2 regions of the Glutamicibacter sp. JL.03c genome follow, and region 2 is predicted to be linked to the other one. Evidence: predicted binding sites of a transcription regulator. Region 2 holds the regulator's gene; the other holds the start of a gene.
The links. Region 2 encodes LexA, which represses DNA repair genes until DNA is damaged. Its sites were predicted from a motif close to TCGAACANNTGTTCGA; they were not measured.
Positions count from the first base shown of each region.

Region 1 (9,710 bases), 700 kb from region 2:
AGGTAGGGGTACTCGTCGCCGATACCGCCGAGCTTGTAGTGCAGGTCGGTGTGGCAGACGCCGGTGGTGAGCACGTCGACGACTACTTCTCCGGGACCTGGGTCCGGAACGATGATGTCGACAACCTCTACGGGTGCGTCCTTGACACGGGAAATAACGGCTTTGACCTTATGAGGCATGGGATTTAACTCCTGGAACGTTTGATGGTTGCTGTCTCGATGCTATCGGTGCGTTCGGTGCGAATCGAGCATTGGGCCGATCATGACCCGGAAGTTTCGCGCAGAGCCTATGCGAACGGGCAATTACTCAGCCCTCATCCGCTTCTTTTGCCGTGGTGCGCAAGATTCCTGCATCCTGTGCGCGAGTTTGTACGGAAAGCGGCGCTTGGATTGCGAGCCAGGGTGCACGCGCCGCATTGATGCAGCGCTCCGGGGGAGCGAAGGCGATATCCGCCAGAACTTATGTCGGGGTGGCTCGTTCCTGGAGGTGGGTGGGGAGCACAGCAAGTGTGCCCCATAAGGCGCATAAACCAGTTGGCTGGCAGTCCTTCAAGTTGCCAAGCAGCAGCAACTGGATAGGTCTTGCCTCAAGACGACCGGGAGGCGAATAATGCAGGGATGTTTCGAGGCGGGCATTGCCCCCCCAGGCAGTCTTGTCATCCCTCGCAAAATGACGGAACTGCCTAGTCGTGCCCTCGAGTCCTGCACTCAATGCAGCCAGATGCCGTTGACCGGCGATGGCCAAGAAGAGCAGTGACAGCACTTGCACGGGTTTTAATGCAGCAGGTCATTTGATCGTGACGGCATTGCCGATTCAACGCCTGGTTAACCGAGGGTCAGCAGTATCTTCATGAACGCAAACTCTCTTGTCTTATTTGGAATCGCAACATGGATCCTTGCAACTGTCAGGGCTATTTTCCCCCGTCAATACCGCGACGGGGGTAGTGCAGCACGTATCCCCGCGCCATGCTTCGATGCCTTCGCGCACTGCTACAAATGCAATTGCTAGCGCGGCCACCGAATCGGCCCACGCCCAACCCAACAGGCTGTTGAGTAGCAAACCGACCAGCAGAGCCACCGACAGGTAAGAGCAAATGAGAGTTTGTTTCGAATCGGCTATTGCCGAGGCCGACCCCAGCTCACGGCCTGTTCGACGTTCAAGCAAGCTCAGAAAAGGCATGACCGATAAACTCACTGCGGCCAGGATGATCCCCGCAATGGAGTGTTCTGGTTCCCTGATGCCAGTCAGGGAAAGCGCCGCGTCAACAGAAACATAGGCAGCTAATGCGAAGAACGAGATAGCGATAACTCGCAGGGCTGTTTTTTCTCGCCCCTCGGGATCGGGTGCAGCGAACTGCCAAGCGATGGCGGCAGCTGAGAGCACTTCAACAATCGAGTCAAGTCCAAAGCCGACTAGCGCGGCTGATGATGCCACGCCGCCAGCGATGAGGGCAACCACCGCTTCGATAACGTTCCAGGTGATAGTGATTGCCACGATCACGCGAATGCGCCGTTGCAGAACATTTCGGCGCGCTGGAGTCAGAAGTGCCAGGTTCATGGATTTTCCTTTGGGGTGCAGCAACCTGGAACAGTGCAAGAAACATCAATGCACGGCGCGCTGTTGTCAATCGCTAGCGTCACGTCAACCAAGGCAATCAACGCGGCAGCCAAATGAGGATCAGCAATTTCATAACGTGTTTGCCGTCCCTCGACTTCAGCGACGACAATTCCGCACCCGCGTAGGCACGCCAGATGATTCGAAACATTCGTGCGTGTCAGTCCAAGATCGCGGGCTAGCTGGGCAGGATAGCCCGGTTTCTCCAGTAAGGACAGGAGGATGCGGGAACGAGTGGAATCAGCCAGTGCCCGCCCTAGGCGGTTCATCACGTCCACGCGATTTGAAATGGTCAGCATGTAATGACTATACACTGGGTGATGACTATATGCCCGGCACCTAGATGCAATGCCCTTGGACGTTGAATACGCGTGGCGCACCTGAGTGGCAAAAAGAAGAACCCGATGGGTCTGATCCCAGAGGGCTGCGCTCCTAATCTCCGCGGGAAACGCAACTGGATCCGCCATTTCTCGGTGCAATTAACCGCCAAACGAAATCAAAAGTCACAGCCGATCCCTGCGGGCGAGGACTTCGTCAATGATTATTGCTTTCTGCGCCATTCCCGGATGGCAAGGCGTCATGGGTTTGCTTCACCGGTCCATGAGCAAAAATTGGTCGATGGCCTTCGCGACGCGACTGGCCGAGATTCCCTTTATGGCTGTTTGACTATTCCTTCGCACGCAGGGGTTCGCTCCTGACCAGATCAGCCAAGTGTGAGTGTTTTATTTGATAGTCCCCATTAGGAGCTACCTTGGAACGCACGAGAAGCAGCGGGGCAACAAGGACTCATGTCCCGCTCTTCGGGTAAGGGGCTGCGGTTTGCCCTTGAATGCACCCGGCTGACCCAAACTGTCGGTGCGTTTGACTAGTGTAACTGTCATTCGAATACGTGTTCGAATAGAATGGTTCTATTAGGTAAGGAGTGCACACGTGGGGATGTTCACCGAGTTAATCGAGGTTGCCTGTGCGGCGAACGGAATGCCGTTGCGCGTGAGGTGGCAAGGGCAGGACTATCGCCTGGCTGCCGAACCTCAACGCTGGTTCGAGCGCCGCAAATGGTGGGACGAAAACCTGCGGATTCCGCGTGGAATCGGCGCAGGAATCGCCGACTATGAGATGTGGCGGCTGCAACTGGTTGCGGTGCGCGGCCCCCGGCAGGTGCACAGCGTTGACGTCAGTTTTGACGCGCAAACCGAACGCTGGCGACTGGTGCGTGTGCATGAGTCCCTGGCTCGCAGCGCCTAGGCTGACGGCAGGGGAACATATCTTCGAAGGACCGCAATGAGCTTCACCCATTTGAATGTCAGTTCTTCCTATAGCGCCCACTATGGGGTGTCGCACCCGCGCGCCCTGGCGCAAGCAGCCAAAGCGCACGGCGCACAGATGCTGGCGCTGACCGACCGGGATGGGCTGTATGGCGCGGTTAAGCACGTGGCGGCCTGCATGGCTGAAGGGCTGGCACCGATCCTCGGAGTCAACCTCGCGGTGCTCGACTCTGCCGGAGAAACCCTCGGAAGAATCACCCTGCTGGCTCGCGGAGGCTGTGCAGGAGCTGGCTACGCTGCCTTATGCCGGGCAATTACCCTCGCGCACAGCACGGCGCATGGCGTCCCCGGACTGAGCGCCCGGCAGGTTGCTCAATTAGGCCGCAGCGGCAATCTGATAATCCTGCTCGGCGGCGAATCCGACGTAGCCAGAGCGATTCTCAAGGGAAAATACACCCAAGCGCGTACCCTCATGGCCGATTGGAAAAAGCGGGTGGGGAAGATGCTGCGGGTCGAGATCACCACCTACCTCTCGTCGCACGGTTCGCGCTATAGCCTCGGCGAGGCCGCGCGCATGTTGCGCTATGCCCACGAATGGCAGATCAAAACCGTGCTCACCAACGCGGTGCGCTACGTAGATCCCGACGGAGCTGTCACCGCGGATATTCTTGACTCCGCGCGCACCCTGCACAGCTTGAAAAACCTGGACTCCTGCCAGCCCAATGGCCAGGGCTGGCTCAAAACCCCGCAGCAGATGCACCAGTTGGCCACCGAAATCGGCAATGCCACCGAGCGGCATTGGGCCCATCAGATGCTGCGCGATACCGAACAGCTCGCCCGATGGGCAGCCATGGACCCCGTCGCAGACCTCGGCTGGAAGAAGCCGGTGATCCCTGAGGCGAAAGTCATCGGACTCTACCGGCCAGCCATGCAGGAACTGACCGAACGCGTCTACGCTGCGGTCCCGCGCCTGCTGCCTGATACCGACCGATGCCTGATTGAAAAACAGCTGAACCTCGAGCTGGGCGTGATCCAGCGACTGGACTTCGCCGGCTACTTCCTCACCGTGGCCGAAACCGTCAACCTCATCACCGAGATGGGGGTACGCGTCGCGGCCCGCGGTTCGGGTGCCTCCTCGTTGGTGAACTACCTGCTGGGTATCAGCCAGGTGAATCCTCTAGCTCACGACCTCGTGTTCGAACGCTTCCTGTCAGACACTCGAACCACTTTGCCTGATATCGACATCGACGTGGAATCAGCCCGCCGCCACGAGATCTATCACAAGATCTTCTCCACCTTCGGAGAAGAACGCGTCAGCCTGATGAGCATGCAGAACGCCTACCGGGCCCGCGGCGCAGTACGCGATGCAGGATCCGCCCTTGGCATCGAACAAGAGCAGGTAGACGAAATCGCCAAGCAGCTCTGGCGCTTCTCCGCCTCCTCATTCCGCGAAGCGCTCACCGAGAAACCCGAACTGGCCGCCCTGGCCGAGCGCATCACCGATGACACGCAGCTCGATATCCTCATCGACGCCACCGAGCGCCTGGACCGGCTGCCCCGGCATATTTCCATGCATCCCTGCGGGGTGATCCTCTCCGACGCGAGCCTGCTGGACCGCACCCCGGTCCAGCCCTCGGGCATCGGGCTGCAGATGAGCCAATTCGACAAGCACGACATGGACCTGATGGGCTTGATTAAGCTCGACGTGCTCGGGGTGCGCATGCAATCAGCCATCGCCTACACGCTCGAGGAGATCGCCCGCCTGCACCCGAGCAAAGAGCAGGCAGCTCGCGCCGGCGGGCATGCCGACGACAGCTACATCGACGCCACCGGAGTGATCGACCTGGCCAGGGTGCCGCTGGATGACGAACCCACCTTCGAATTGATCCGCTCCACCCATACGCTGGGCTGCTTCCAGATCGAATCCCCGGGGCAGCGCGAACTGGTCGGCAAGCTCGCGCCCCGCGAATTCAACGACCTGATCATTGACATCTCCCTGTTCCGCCCGGGTCCCATGCAATCGAATATGGTCAAGCCCTACCTGGAACACCGCCACGGCTTCGCCCCCGAGCAGTTCCTGCACCCGGACCTGAAGCCAGCGCTCGCCGAAACCCACGGGGTCACCGTCTTCCACGAGCAGATCCTGCGCATCCTGCACGTGATGACCGGCTGCACTCTGGGGATGGCCGATGTCTATCGGCGGCTGCTCGGCAATCCCGAGAAGGAACCAGCAGTGGAACGCTATGTGCGCATCGAAGCAACTAAGCGCGGTTATAGCCAGGAGACGATCGACAAGGTCTGGAAGGTGCTGGCCGGTTTCGGATCCTTCGGATTCTGCAAAGCCCACGGGGCTGCCTTTGCCGTACCCACCTACCACTCGGCCTGGCTCAAGGCGCATCACCCCGAGGCCTTCCTTGCCGGGATCTGGGAACACGACCCGGGGATGTATCCCAAGCGGCTGCTGGTCTCCGAAGCCCGCCGCATGGGCGTTCCCATCCTCCCACTGGATATCAATCGCTCCACGGGGCACTATCGAGTCGAACGAGTTTTCGAATCTGCTCCTTCGAAGCTCCCAGTGGTGCCCCGCGCACCCAGCTCGCTGCGTCCCGGACGCTATGGAATCCGCCTGGCCTTCCGCGATATCCACCAGATGAGCGAACGCGAAGTGCAACGCCTCGTGGCCGGCCAGCCCTACGAGCACCTTGCCGATGTCCGAGCCCGCGCAGGACTCTCGCGCCGTACCTACCAGAATCTTGCAGCCCTCGGAGTCTTCGATTCCCTGCTTGCAGGAACCTCACGTGCCGACACCATCGCCCATACCCAATCCATGGCGCATAGCTCCCTTCCGGCCAAATACCGTCCGGGACCCGGACAGCTGGCCCTCGACCTTGGGAAAATCGAACACATCAAAGCCACGGGGATTGAGCTGGAACCTGCCGAAGTAGTACGTACCGAACTGGACCTGATGCACTTGGATGCCAGCGAGCACCTGATCTCCTCCTACCGGCAACGCCTGGCGCATCTGCCCATGACCCAAGCGGCCGAGTTGCTGCACTTGCGCAACGGAACCGAAGTGCTGGTCGCCGGGGTACGCGTGGCCACACAGACTCCTCCCATGAGAGGTGGAAAGCGAGTGGTCTTCATTTCCGTGGATGACGGCACCGGCTGCATCGATGCCACTTTCTTCGATGACACGCAGCAACGCACCGGGCCGCTGCTTTTCTCCACCCGCATGCTGCTCATCCACGGGGTCACCCGGCGTACCGGGCCACGCGGCATTTCCTTGCAGGCGCTGAACGCCTGGGACCTGCATCAGCCAGAAACGCTGCCTGCGGCCGGATACCTTGAAGAGCAGAGCCGGCCGCAACCCAGCTATCGGCCAAAATTCGCCGAGGGGGCACCCAAGAGCGAAAGCCTTGGTGAACTCGCCAAGCGCATGGAAGCTGAAGGGCTGGATCAGCGCGGAGCCTGATGAACTAGCCCGCAGGCAGGGCTTTCCCTGCAGCTACATTGGTCCAATAAGGCAGATACCTGATTTTTGGGGCAACCACCGGTGAGCACACAAGATGAAAAACTTTTCCTAACCTGCGTCCAAGCCAACCCGATCAACCGGCAAATACTCCAGCTCGCCCGCAGCTCCGCCTCTCTGACTGGTGGCTGACTACAGGTGAGCTATTCCAAACGGTATGGAACGTACTGGAAGGCAAAGACCCGCAAAACGGGATTCGCGACTACGACTTCTTCTACTTCGACGAAGACACGTCCTATAAGGCGGGAGATGCAGTCATTCGCCGTGCAAAAGAACTCTTCAAGGACATCGACGCAGAAATCGAAGTCCGCAATGAAGCACGCGTCCACATTTGGTACGAAGGGCACTTCGGGGTTCCAGCTATTCCAGTCGCCAGCGATGCGAATGGGCAGATTAGCACCTATGCGCCATATGGATTTGCAAATTTATTCGCCCGGAGGATCATTCCGAATCCAGTGCTCGCGCCCCGGAACGTGTATGAAGCCAAGACCAAACGGTGGTTATCACAGTGGCCGTCACTTACCGCTGAACCCTGGCCTGAGAGGAAACCAAGTACGAACATAACTGACGACTGATAATTCTCAAACCGAGGAAACATGCCCGTCGGCATCAATGACAAACGACGGATTATGCACAAAATCCCAGCGGAAGCCATCCGGATCGGCCACGCAGGCGCTCTTGCCACCCCAAGGCTGCACGGTGGGCACGGTGATCGACGTTGCTCCCGCCTCAAGCGCTCGCCGGTAGTGGTGATCCACTTCCGCATCCGAGTGCACGTTATGCCCAAGCGAGATCGGCGGTGCCAACGGGCCGTGCCCGACATCGCCGTACTCGCTGGGCATCTGTTTCACGTCCCACAGAGCGAGCATCAAACCATATCCGGCGCGGACAAAGGCGATTTCCGGGTGGGCTGGCTGCACCAGCTCAAACCCCAGGCCCTCGGTGTAGAACTTGGTGGAAGCGCCGACATCGCGCACGCCGAGGGTAATGGCGCTGATGACGGGTGGGGCCGGCTTGTTCATATTCCTAGGGTAGGAGCGGTTGAAAATGAAAGCCATGGAATCGAGGATCTTTCAAGACTTTTCCTGCGTCCCTATAAATAGATCCATTGCTCATTGCGCAGCGCTTGATGCCGCATTCGGGCAGCCGCCTCGCTGTTCTGGCGCTCCAACGCAGAGGCATGGCGGTAACGCTTTTCACTGCTGAACATGCGTTTGAGGGCTGATCGCTTGAGCCGGGATTCACCGGGTGCAGTGGGATCGGAAATCACTTCGGGTACTCCTATTCGGTGGGTGCCGCAGGGGCGGGGGACTTCTGGGAGCCATCGGAACTGGCGCGTTCAATCGGTGCTGGAGATGCGGCAGCAACCCAATGCTCGGGGCGAGGGATCCCTCGGACCTGTGGCGAAAGCCAGGCCAAGATGGCAGCCAAGGAAACCAATGCTCCGAAAAAGATGAGTGTCGGGCCCATGCCAACCCACTCCAAGCCGAGCCCGGTGGCCAGCGGTGCCAAAGGCAAGGCGGCCAGGGCCATGAAGGTAATCAAGGAATTCGCTCGCCCGGACATGTCCTGGGGGACGCATGCCATGAAGTATCCGCCGACTGCGGCGTTGAGCGCGGGGACGCTCAGGAGACTGAGCAGCAGCATGGAGCCCATCCACAACAGGTTCGTGTTAAACCCGATGAGGAGCATGGCGGCGCCAAGAAGAGTGAGGCAATTGCAAGCCAGAAGCCCGCTGCGGAATTTTTCAATGAGCGAGGTCGCCGCCAGCGAGCCGATAAGCATTCCAGCGCCCATGCACGTCGATGCCAGCCCAATGATCCACGGAGCTTCCGAACGCTGCTCCAGCCCATAGATCAGAGTGGTCATCAGCCCGTTGACGCCGATGTTGACGACCGTAATCAACATCAGCAGCGCTCGTAGTTGCGGGCGGGAAAAACACCAGCGCATGCCGGCCAAGATTCCGTGGGCAACTTTCTCTTCGCCGACAGCGCTGGCCTCGCCTCGTTCCCGGAAGGATTGCTGCGCGGCCCGCAGAGGCCGGCGCAGCGCGAACCCGCTGGCCGCAGCGATCAAATTCAAGACAGCGACGGCAAGCAGGGCAACGGCGCCGCCGAATCCGAGCAAGACACCGCCAAGGGGAGCGGAGCCGAGCATCAGCACCGAGTCGCGGCCTTGGTTGGCAGCCATCGCGCGGCCGAGCTGTTTCGGGTGCACCAGATCCTTGAGGGCGGCATTGGTTGTTGAGCCAAAGTATCCGCCGCGCAATTCCATCAGGACATGCGCGAGGCATAGCAGGGGAACCGGCAGCGAACTAGTTCCGATACCCAGGGCCAAGGCCGCGGTCACCGCTGCGCCGCACAAGCTCCCGATCAGGATCATCCGCGCCTTGTCGGAGCGGTCCGCCATGGCGCCACCGGCCAATATGACGCTGGCCCTGGCTGCCATCCCCAGCGCAGCCAGGGATCCGGCCAGCACCGGCGCGCCGGTGGCGGCCAGCAGGATCAAGGGGGAGACGAAGCCATAGATGCCGCCCGAAAGCAGTGCCGAGGAGTCCGCCAGCAACCACCTGCGGTAATTTTGCTGCGCACGCAATGGGGGCAATGGGTTTGGGTCAATCGCCGCGGTCTCTGGGTGGCCGCTGGGCTGGGTCGGGGTCATGGAATCCACTGTAAGTCCGCAAATAAAATTGCGCAATAGAATTTGCGCAACTTTATTTGGGGGATTGCTAAGCTGTGCACATGAGCAATAACGAGTCGCTGGTCACGTTCACTACGCCGATGCTTAAGGCGATTGCCAACCCGCTGCGCCGGCAGATTCTCAATACGCTATCGGCGATGGGATCGGCCCGCGCGGCGGACATGGCACAGGTGCTGGAGATGCCGGCGAACAAGATCAGCTTCCACCTGCGCGAATTAGCCAAGGCCGAGATGATTGTCGAGGTCCCGGAGCTCGCACGGGACAAGCGCGACCGCGTCTGGAAGTCGGCTGCCGTTGCGTACACCACCGGCGAGGTGGGGGAGCGGGAAGACGATCCATCCGGCATGGCCATGGGTGCCTATCTCGGGCAGGTCATCAATGACGAGCAGCGGCGCCTGCATGCGGCCATGGTCCACGGCGGACGCCACTACTCCGGCGAAGAAACCGGCGAGGCCAAGGCCCGCATGATGACCAGCGACCTGATGCTCACCATGGATGAAATGCGAGAGCTGATCCGCCGCCTGGAAAAGGTCATCCCGGCGTTCCGGAAGGACCTGCAGGACGGCAAGGTCCATAGCTCCCAGCCGGCCGGGGACCGTGAA
Region 1 covers NZ_CP107575.1:1,829,809-1,839,518, reverse strand. Annotated here, with positions in the region: gene OF385_RS08450 (S-(hydroxymethyl)mycothiol dehydrogenase) at 1-179, opposite strand, end outside; gene OF385_RS08445 (cation transporter) at 871-1,557, opposite strand; gene cmtR (Cd(II)/Pb(II)-sensing metalloregulatory transcriptional regulator CmtR) at 1,554-1,913, opposite strand; gene OF385_RS08435 (DUF6504 family protein) at 2,551-2,859, shown strand; gene OF385_RS08430 (DNA polymerase III subunit alpha) at 2,896-6,351, shown strand; gene OF385_RS16735 (nucleotidyltransferase family protein) at 6,465-6,983, shown strand; gene OF385_RS08420 (VOC family protein) at 6,990-7,466, opposite strand; gene OF385_RS08415 (hypothetical protein) at 7,502-7,678, opposite strand; gene OF385_RS08410 (MFS transporter) at 7,690-9,069, opposite strand; gene OF385_RS08405 (helix-turn-helix domain-containing protein) at 9,150-9,710, shown strand, end outside.
Region 1: the regulator LexA is predicted to act here: its motif matches at 2,496-2,511, upstream of OF385_RS08435 (DUF6504 family protein).

Region 2 (9,710 bases):
CGGGCAATAGCCTGCTTGGTCCATTCTGGATTCTCCAGCGCAGCGGTGCCCAAGTTGACCCGGGTGGCGCCAAATTCCAAGGCGCGGTCCAGGGAGGCATCGTCGCGGATGCCACCGGAGAGTTCCACCTTGATATTCAGTTCTTTGGCGATACGCTGCACGATCTCGACGTTGCTGCCGCGGTCGAACGCCGCGTCCAAGTCAACGAGGTGAAGCCATTCGGCACCGGCGTTCTGCCAGGAAAGCGCCGCTTCCAGCGGGTCGCCGTAGCCGGTTTCGGATCCGGCCTCGCCCTGTACCAGTCGAACGGCTTGTCCCCCGGCGATGTCTACTGCAGGCAATAGTTCGAGAATTGGTTGCTCGCTCATGATGTCCTTAGTGAAGTAATGATTTTTAGAGGGTCAAGACCCATGCGGCAATAATGCTCATAGCCGCGAGTACCCATAGCGCGATAACCCATGAAATATGGGCCTTCTGGCTTTTGAGCGAGATCGCTCCACCTGCCAGAAATGCGCCGACGAACCCAAGCACGATGGTCCACATGCTTACAAGGTGCCCAACCAGTTGCGCAGAAGCTGCGCGCCGGCTTCCCCGGATTTTTCCGGATGGAACTGCACCGCCGAGAGCGGGCCGTTTTCCACTGCCGCGACAAAAGGCGTCCCATGGGTGCTCCACGTAACTTGCGGTGGAGTCATCGCTGGCTGAGTCACATCGAATTCCCACTTCTGCACGGCGTAGGAGTGCACAAAGTAAAAACGCTCGTTCTCAACGCCGGCGAATAGCTTGCTGCTTTCTGGCGGCTGAACGGTATTCCATCCCATATGCGGGATGACATCGGACTTCAGACGCTCCACGGTGCCGGGCCATTCGCCGATACCGGCGGTCTTGACTCCGTGCTCAACGCCTTCCTCGAAGAAGACCTGGTGGCCAACGCAGATTCCCAATACCGGTTGCCCACCAGCAATGCGGCGGCCGATCCAGCGCAGTGCGCCGATCTTGGTCAGCTGTTCCATCACCGAAGCGTAGGCGCCAACGCCGGGGACAACGAGCCCATCCGCATTCATGACCTTCTCTGGGTCCGCGGTCAGTTCAACCGAGGCACCTGCGGCTTCGAGCGCTCGTACCGCAGAACGGACGTTGCCCGAACCGTAGTCGAAAACAACTACATTCTTCTGTCCCACTTACAGTGCACCTTTCGTGGATGGAATCTTGTCGCCCATGCGTTCGTCGAACTCGACAGCTTCGCGCAGTGCTCGTGCAAAGGACTTGAATTGGGCCTCGACAATATGATGAGGATCGCGGCCCGATAGCACCTCGATATGTGCACAAATTTGTGCGTGGAAGGTGATGGCTTCGAAGACGTGGCGAGTCATCGAGCCAGTGAAGTGGCCGCCGATCAAATGGTATTCCTGCCCTGCCGGTTCACCGGAGTGAACCAGGTATGGGCGGCCCGAAACGTCCACGACCGAGCGCGCGAGCGCTTCATCCAAAGGAGCGTATGCGGTGCCGAAGCGTCGGATTCCCGCCTTGTTGCCCAGGGCTACGCGCAGCACTTCGCCAATAGTGATCGCGGTGTCTTCGACGGTGTGGTGCACGTCGATGTGGGTATCACCCGTGGCTCGGACTGTCAGGTCGATCAGGGAGTGCTTCGACAGCGCGGTGAGCATGTGGTCGTAGAACGGCACCGAAGTGCTGATCTCTGACACGCCGGTGCCGTCGAGATCTAGTTCCACGAATACAGACGATTCGCTGGTGACGCGTTCCATGCGGGCGCGACGTGCGCCAATCAATTCGGCAGACATGTCTTCCTTCGCTTGTTCTTGCTTACTTTTCCGCGCCGAGCAGCTCGGCTAGGCGATTCAAGAACGCAGTAGTTTCTGATTCGGTTCCGGCAGTTACACGCAGAGTCCCCGGGATCCCATTGTCGCGGACAATAATGCCAGCTTCCAATAGGCCTTCCCATACCGCGTGAGGGTTCTCCAGCCCGCTGAAGAAGACGAAATTGGAGTCTGAGACTGAAGGATTGAGCCCCAGCTCTTTGAGACGGACAACAATTCGGTCTCGCTGGGACTTAATGTCTTCTACCTGGGCCAGCAAAAGATCAATGTTTTTCAGCGCCGCAATTGCTGTTGCCTGGGTGACAGCCGACAGGTGGTAAGGCAATCGCACGAGGCGGATCGCATCGGTGACTTCGGGCGCTGCTGCGAGGTATCCAACGCGGGCGCCGGCCAGGCCGAAGGCCTTGGACATGGTCCGCGAGACGATCAGGCGCTGCCGTCCTTCAAGCAGGGTCAGCGCTGATTTTGTGCTCGACAGGGAAAATTCGGCGTAGGCCTCATCCACAATGACCATGCCGTTGTGCTCGCTCATGGCATCGTAGACAGCGGTGATCACGTCGAGGCCGAGCGCAGTACCTGTGGGGTTGTTGGGGGAACACAGGAAGACGATGTTCGGCTTGTGTTCGCGGACCTGTTGCGCGGCTGATTCTGCGGAGAGGGTGAAGTCCTCTGAACGTTCGCCGGCGATGTAAGCCGTATCAGTCCCGCTAGCGAGCAACGGATACATGGAATAGGTAGGGCCGAAGCTCATGAGGCTCCGCCCAGGTCCGCCAAAGGCTTGTAGGATCTGCTGCAGGATTTCATTGGATCCGTTCGCCGCCCAGATATTCTCGGCGGTCAGGGAATGACCGAGATAATCGGCAAGAAGTTCTCGCAGTTCGGTGAATTCACGATCTGGATATCTGTTCAGGCTAGTCGCCGCTTTAGCGACTTCCTGCGCAATGGCTTCTACGACAGTTTGAGGAAGCGGATGGGTGTTCTCGTTGACATTCAGCTGGATGGGCACGTCGATTTGCGGTGCGCCATATGGGGATAGCCCGCGGAGATTCTCACGCAAGGGCAGCTGACTCAAAAGTTCACTGCGGTCATTCACGCAATTAGTCTACGTGGGGACCAGCTTCGCGGGTGAATCCGCTACGAGTGAAGGTAACAATCCCCCGACTCACTTCGAGTCCTTAGCCAGCGAGGACTGGAATCGACAGCGAGTCGCCCACGTGGATTTCGCTCCCCTGCAGGGAATTGAGTTCCGAGATGTGGTTGACTGCCGAAGTGACGTCATAGCCCTGCGAGTACTCCTTGGCAAGGCTCCAGACGGTGTCACCAGGAATAACAGTCACGTCAATTGTTTCGACACCCGTTGGCAGTTCAGAGGATGCGTGAGCATTGGAGGCAAACATCGAGAAGAAGAATGCGGCTGCAACAGTGAGTGCAAATACGGGAATGCCTACCAATACCGCCCAACCACGGCGGTTGATGCGGATCTTCATTGGAGTCCGGGTTTGATTTGAGTCAAGCGCGACAGTTGCCATGACCTTATCTCCTCAAGTTTATCGAGTGGTGCGAAGTTGTATTCGATATCTACGCTTCGAAGAAGTGTTCGAAACTAGTACATCTGTTCTAACAGAGCTTCGTCCGACTTGTCCAGAAGTTTTCGAACAAATCTTTGAAAGAAGCTCGCTTATCCACTAAGATTTCGAAGTAGACGAGCAATGAAAACATCACACCATCTGGCTCCGACAGTTTGGACCACTGAACTTTCGTCAGATAGCTAGGGAAGGCAAAATCTCATGTCAGCTTCACAACGCACTCCCCGATCGAATGCACGCTCGCTGACGATTCGCCAAAAGAAGATCCTGGAAACCATCCAGCGAGCAATCGGCAAGAACGGCTATCCACCATCCATGCGTGAGATTGGCGACTCTGTAGGACTCAAGAGCCTCTCAAGCGTCACTCACCAGTTGAGCCAGCTCGAAAAGCTTGGATACATTCGCCGAGATCCACGCCGTCCGCGCGCCATGGAAATTCTGTTGCCACTACAGCTCGCGGATGATGCAGAGAATCCGGCGACCGCAGAGGCTGCTGACACCAAGGCCGCCGAGGATGCGATGGTGATCGAGCTCAGCACGTCCGCTGACACCACGATGGTCCCACTGGTAGGACGAATCGCCGCCGGTGGTCCGATCCTTGCCGATCAGTCCGTTGAAGATGTTTTCTCGTTGCCTCGCCAGTTGGTCGGACACGGCGAACTATTCATGCTCAAGGTTTCTGGTGATTCCATGGTTGATGCAGCCATCTGTGATGGGGACTGGGTGGTCGTCCGACGTCAGCAAAATGCAGAGAACGGTGATATCGTCGCTGCGCTGCTCGATGAGGAAGCTACCGTCAAGACCTTCCGGCAGCGCGATGGGCACACCTGGCTGCTTCCGCAGAACTCGCGCTACGAGCCGATTCTTGGCGATGCTGCAAAGATCATGGGTCGTGTTGTTTCCGTGATGCGCTCGCTCTAACCACATCTCAAAACGGCGCCGATGCATGAGCATCGGCGCCGTTTCCGTGTTTGCTATCTACAGGTTTTCACTTCGAATCGCATCGATCCGCAGCGCTGAAGACCATCCATCGCTGAACTGCTGCTGAGAGCCGCCGGGGCTCGTCATCGACAAGACTGCCTGCGGTTGACGAAATCATCTGCTGAGCCATATCTCGAACTTCATGATCCAAGCGCTCGTCATTCACGCACAGGGCCAAATAGCGGCAGAGAATTCCGGCAAACAGATTACCGTCTCCTCCTCCGTTTACCGGCAGAATCCCGGATTCATCAGCCAGGTGCCGACGAGTAGCCCGAACCAGCGTTGCGGCGTGGTCCAAATCGACGGCAGTGCCCAGCTCAAGCAACGCTCCAAGTATTGGCCCCTGGTTGTAGGTGTACAGCGCTTCTTCCATCTTGTGCCCTGAGGAAGTAATTCGCAGTCCGTCCAAATACAGTCCCTGGTGGCCGCTAAAAAGCTTAGTCCGCATCCAGTCGAGGAGCCTTCGGGACTGATCGCGGTCACCGCTGCGCGCGAAAAATAGCGCGGCCGGAGCATTGGCCGGAACATTCTTGAAGTCTCGCTTACGCGACCAGTACAGGCCACCGTCCAAGACGTCATCAATGCCGCCTTCGAGTTGCTTGCGCAAGGTTGTCACGGCCTGTTTGGCACGGCGATGGCTGCGTCCTTCAACCTGTCGCGAAAAACCAACCAGCCGTTGGCAAGCCAAAGCCAGCCATGCCATATCGTCAAAGAAATAGTTGGGGAGTACCCCGAAGTTCCGCACTCGGATGCCAGCCAGCAAGTCTTTGGCCCGGCGTAATTCGTTCTGGGCAGCACCGTGGTCGCCATCGGCCAAATAAGCCAACCCGTCATCGATTATGGCATCCAAGTAGTGGGCCTGCCACCAGTAGTTCCACTCAACAAACGGATGCGAAAAACCGTTGATATCGCTGAGCATGCTTCCGTCGCGCAACTGGTGCCGAAGACTATACGGACGGCCGATCCACGTACCTGGCAGGCTAAATAGCCTATGGCCAAAACGGGCGTGCGTATCTTCGGCCGCGGCACGCGCCAGCTCCTTCATGGACTTCATCTTGCCTTCCGGTTCTCGGACTTCCCCGTGGCACAGACATTAGTACACTCAGCTAGCCATGGACACCAGATTCGGGGCCCACAAGCTGAAGCCTACTTTTCAGCGGGCTTCAACCGCTCCAGAACCCCGGAGATAACCTTCTTGTCCACGGTCGGCCACATCGGAGGCAGAGTAGCCTTCAGGAAGCTGCCATAACGCGCCGTAGCCATTCGCGAATCAAGGATGGCAACCACGCCACGGTCGTTGACCGAACGGATCAATCGACCGGCTCCCTGAGCTAAGCGAATCGCGGCATGCGTGGCAGAGACCTGCATGAATCCATTGCCACCATGTTTGGCGACGTCCTCGGTTCGAGCCTTCGAAATTGGATCGTCAGGTCTCGGGAATGGAATCTTGTCGATGATGACCAAACGGCAGGAATCCCCTGGAACATCGACTCCCTGCCACAGCGTCATCGTGCCGAAAAGACAGGTATCGCGCTCGGCCGCAAACTGCTCCACCAAGGATTTCATGCTCGCTTCGCCCTGGCACAAGATGTCTACGTCCAGGCGCTCCCGCAAAATGCTTGCAGCTTCTTCAGCCGAACGCTTCGATGTGAAGAGCGCCAAAGCTCCACCACCGGACGCTTTGATCAGATCTTCAATTTCGTCCAGCGTCTCGGCTGCGAGTTGGCGGCCCGGTTTTGGCAGGTGCTTGGCGACGTACAAGATGCCCTGCTTCGGATAATCAAATGGGCTGCCCACATCAACACCGGTCCATGACGGAGCGCCGGCCCCCATCAGCCCTAGCGAACCGGCCACCGCATCAAACTGGGATCCGATGGCCAAGGTCGCGCTGGTGAGCACCACGGTACGGCCATCAAAAAGGCCTTCGCGGAGTTTTCCTGCCACCGATAGCGGTGCTACGTTCAACGTTGCAGGTTGGGACTCTTCCGCCTCAACATAGCCACGGCCTTCGACAAATTCCCGAGGGCGCGTCGTATAGAGAACTTCTCGTCGTTCTTCGGATTCAAGCATTCGAATGGCGTCATCCATGACGGCCTGCAGCTGGGAGCGTGCCGTCTGACGTCCGCCGTCAGCAGGCGCATTGGCTTCTGGCTTGGACAAGGCCAAGGCCAGCCGCGCCTGTTCAACGATGTCGTTAAGCGCGATTCCCATATCTTCACGCAGGCCATGTTCCAACAACCCAGTAGGAATCCCAGTCAGGGACTTCTCCAGTCGGTTCGCTGCCTTGACCATTTCATCAACGTTCACACCGCAGTGCCGTTTGGCGCCACCAGCAGCAGTCATCACCGTTCGCGCGGACAGAGCACCAGATACGGAACTGGTCACACGATCCTGAAGCTCATGGGCCTCGTCAATAATCGCGACATCAAAATCAGGCAGTACCGACAACCCCTCAAAGGCAGAAACCGCCAGCAATGCGTGATTCGTGATCACCACATCGGATTCTGCCGCACGAGCGCGTGCCATCTCCGAAAAGCATTCGTCGGCCATGGGGCACTTTTGAGAACCCAAGCACTCCATCGCGGATACCGAGACTTGCTTCCACGCTTTGTCGCTGACGCCGGGCACCAGCTCGTCCCGGTCACCGGTATCCGTGCGCTCAGCCCAGTCTCGAAGCTTCATCACTTCGCTTGCCAGTGGCGAATACGTCGTGCTTGCGGGGACCGCTGGCTCGTCCATCGAGAACAATGTGCCTTCATCGTCGGGGTATCCCCCGCCGAGCTTGTATTGGCACAGGTAGTTGGAGCGGCCCTTAAGCAGGGCAACATCCATGGGCCGGGAGAGCTTGCCCTTGAGCGATTCAAGTAACCGCGGCACATCGCGACCGACAATCTGCGATTGCAATGCGAGAGTTGCGGTGGAAACAATGACCGGCTTGGCGCTAGTTTGCGCATGCGCGAGCGCTGGAATGAGATAGCCCATGGACTTTCCCGTTCCGGTACCGGCTTGAACCAGCAAATGCTCTTCGTCTTCCAGGGCAGTCACCACGTGCTTGACCATTTCCTGCTGGCCGGTGCGCATGGCACCGCCCATGGAAGTTACCGCGGCCTCAAGAAGCTCAAGGGCCTGCTCTTGCTTATCCATGAATGTTGAAAGTCTCCAACTCTGCAGCGAGTGAATCGCGAACCTTCACGATCAGTCGAGTGCCGTTTTCCAGGTGTTCGCTCTGCAAGATCTCAGATTCGCTCTGGTGCAACTTGGCGATCAGATCCCCGCGGTTATACGGGATGAGGACCTCCAGCTGAATGCCAGGGCGTGGAATCGAAGTGCTGATCTTCTCCAGCAGCTCTTCGATACCCTCACCCGTGTGCGCGGACACTACTGAGGTATTCGATTCGCGATTACGGATGCGCTCAATGACGCATGGATCCGCAACATCTGCCTTGTTCAGGACGATGATTTCAGGGATATTCAATGCATCGACTTCGCCAAGTACTGTTCGAACAGCCTGGATCTGTCCCTCTGGGTCGGGGTGCGAGGCATCCACGACGTGCAAGATGAGATCCGAATCGGCGATTTCTTCCAAAGTTGAACGGAAGGCTTCGACCAACTGAGTGGGAAGGTTCGAAACGAACCCGACGGTGTCCGCCAGCGTGTAGGTCAGCCCGTCTTCAGTCGAGGACTGGCGCACGGTCGGATCCAGCGTTGCGAACAATGCGTTTTCCACCAGCACGCCGGCGTTGGTCAGGCGGTTGAGCAAAGAGGACTTGCCAGCGTTGGTATACCCGGCGATAGCCACGGCAGGTACTTCATTGCGCTTGCGATTGGCTCGTTTTGCTTCACGCGCAGGCTTCATGGCCTTGATTTCACGACGCAGCTTCGCCATGCGGTCACGAATGCGACGACGGTCCATTTCGATCTTGGTTTCACCGGGACCACGCGAACCGATACCGCCACCGGCCGCACCGACGCGTCCACCAGCCTGACGGGACATCGATTCACCCCAACCACGAAGACGTGGCAGGAGGTATTCAAGCTGGGCTAGCTCGACCTGTGCTTTACCTTCACGGGACTTCGCATGCTGGGCGAAAATATCCAGGATCAAGCTGGTGCGGTCAATGACCTTGACCTTCACGATATCTTCGAGGGCACGACGTTGTGAGGGTGCCAATTCGGCATCAACCACCACAGTATCGGCACCGTTGGAGGCAACGATTCCTCGCAGCTCCTCGGCTTTGCCTGATCCCAGGAATGTGGATGGATCCGGCTTGCTGCGTCGCTGAACGACGCCGTCGAGAACCTCGGAACCTGCGGTTTCTGCCAAAGCGGCAAGCTCACGCAGGGAATTTTCCGCGTCCGTGACGGTACCTTCGCTCCAGATGCCAGCCAAGACAACGCGTTCAAGGCGAAGCTGGCGGTATTCGACTTCGGTAACGTCTTCCAGCTCGGTGGATAAACCGGCAACACGACGAAGAGCGCGGCGTTCCGCGAGGTCGTCTTGGTCCCCATCGTATTGGGTGAAACCTGAGGAGAAGCGGTTCAGTGCGGTGGCTTGTCCGGAGAAGATCGAGGAATCTTCTTCTCCGAAATGTTGCACTTGCGGGCTTTGGGCTTCATCAGCTTCGAGGATCCGGTCGATTGCGGCCTGGATCTGGGCATCATCCATTGATGCCGAATCGTGCTCGTGTGACTCGGAGTTAGTCATGGTCTCCTTAGAAGTACTTCGCATTCCAGAATAGTGCGGGTGACCCCCAGTTCGCGACGTGACGCGATGGGGTTCAGTCGGTTCATCAAACATTCGTGGTCCTTTTGACGGCGCTCAAAACTACAGGCAGGCAGGTGAATGCGGGGTTACCGAGGAGCAAAGGCGAATGGCAAGTGTGTGATGCACGACTTGCAGAAATTAAAAATGACTTCGCTGCCTATGGATCGTTCAAGGCGGGCACGGCAAAATGGCGCGCCGGCGCAGAAGATCTCGTGGTAACCACGGCGGTTACGGATTAGACGAAAACGAAAGTCATAGGGAAAACTCTATCAGTCATGGCCTTAGCTGCCTATATCGCTTTGCTCACGTTGATTGCACTGGTCTTTGGCCTCGGGATGCACAAGGATAAACTTTGGCTATGACCTCGGATCACTACTTCACCGCCAGCCCGGCTTCGGCAGACGAACGACGCATTATCGACGTAGAACTCAACGGCACGGTACGCAAGGTTGAAACTGCCGCAGGGATTTTCTCGCCGGCCGGTTTGGATAAAGGCACCGCGGTGTTGCTGCAGCATGTACCGACGCCCCGCGGACGGGT
Region 2 covers NZ_CP107575.1:1,126,908-1,136,617, reverse strand. Annotated here, with positions in the region: gene priA (bifunctional 1-(5-phosphoribosyl)-5-((5-phosphoribosylamino)methylideneamino)imidazole-4-carboxamide isomerase/phosphoribosylanthranilate isomerase PriA) at 1-368, opposite strand, end outside; gene OF385_RS05255 (hypothetical protein) at 394-543, opposite strand; gene hisH (imidazole glycerol phosphate synthase subunit HisH) at 546-1,181, opposite strand; gene hisB (imidazoleglycerol-phosphate dehydratase HisB) at 1,182-1,802, opposite strand; gene OF385_RS05240 (histidinol-phosphate transaminase) at 1,825-2,931, opposite strand; gene OF385_RS05235 (LysM peptidoglycan-binding domain-containing protein) at 3,014-3,367, opposite strand; gene lexA (transcriptional repressor LexA) at 3,626-4,345, shown strand; gene OF385_RS05225 (glycoside hydrolase family 76 protein) at 4,413-5,450, opposite strand; gene OF385_RS05220 (ATP-dependent DNA helicase) at 5,552-7,549, opposite strand; gene hflX (GTPase HflX) at 7,542-9,203, opposite strand; gene OF385_RS05210 (class I SAM-dependent methyltransferase) at 9,529-9,710, shown strand, end outside.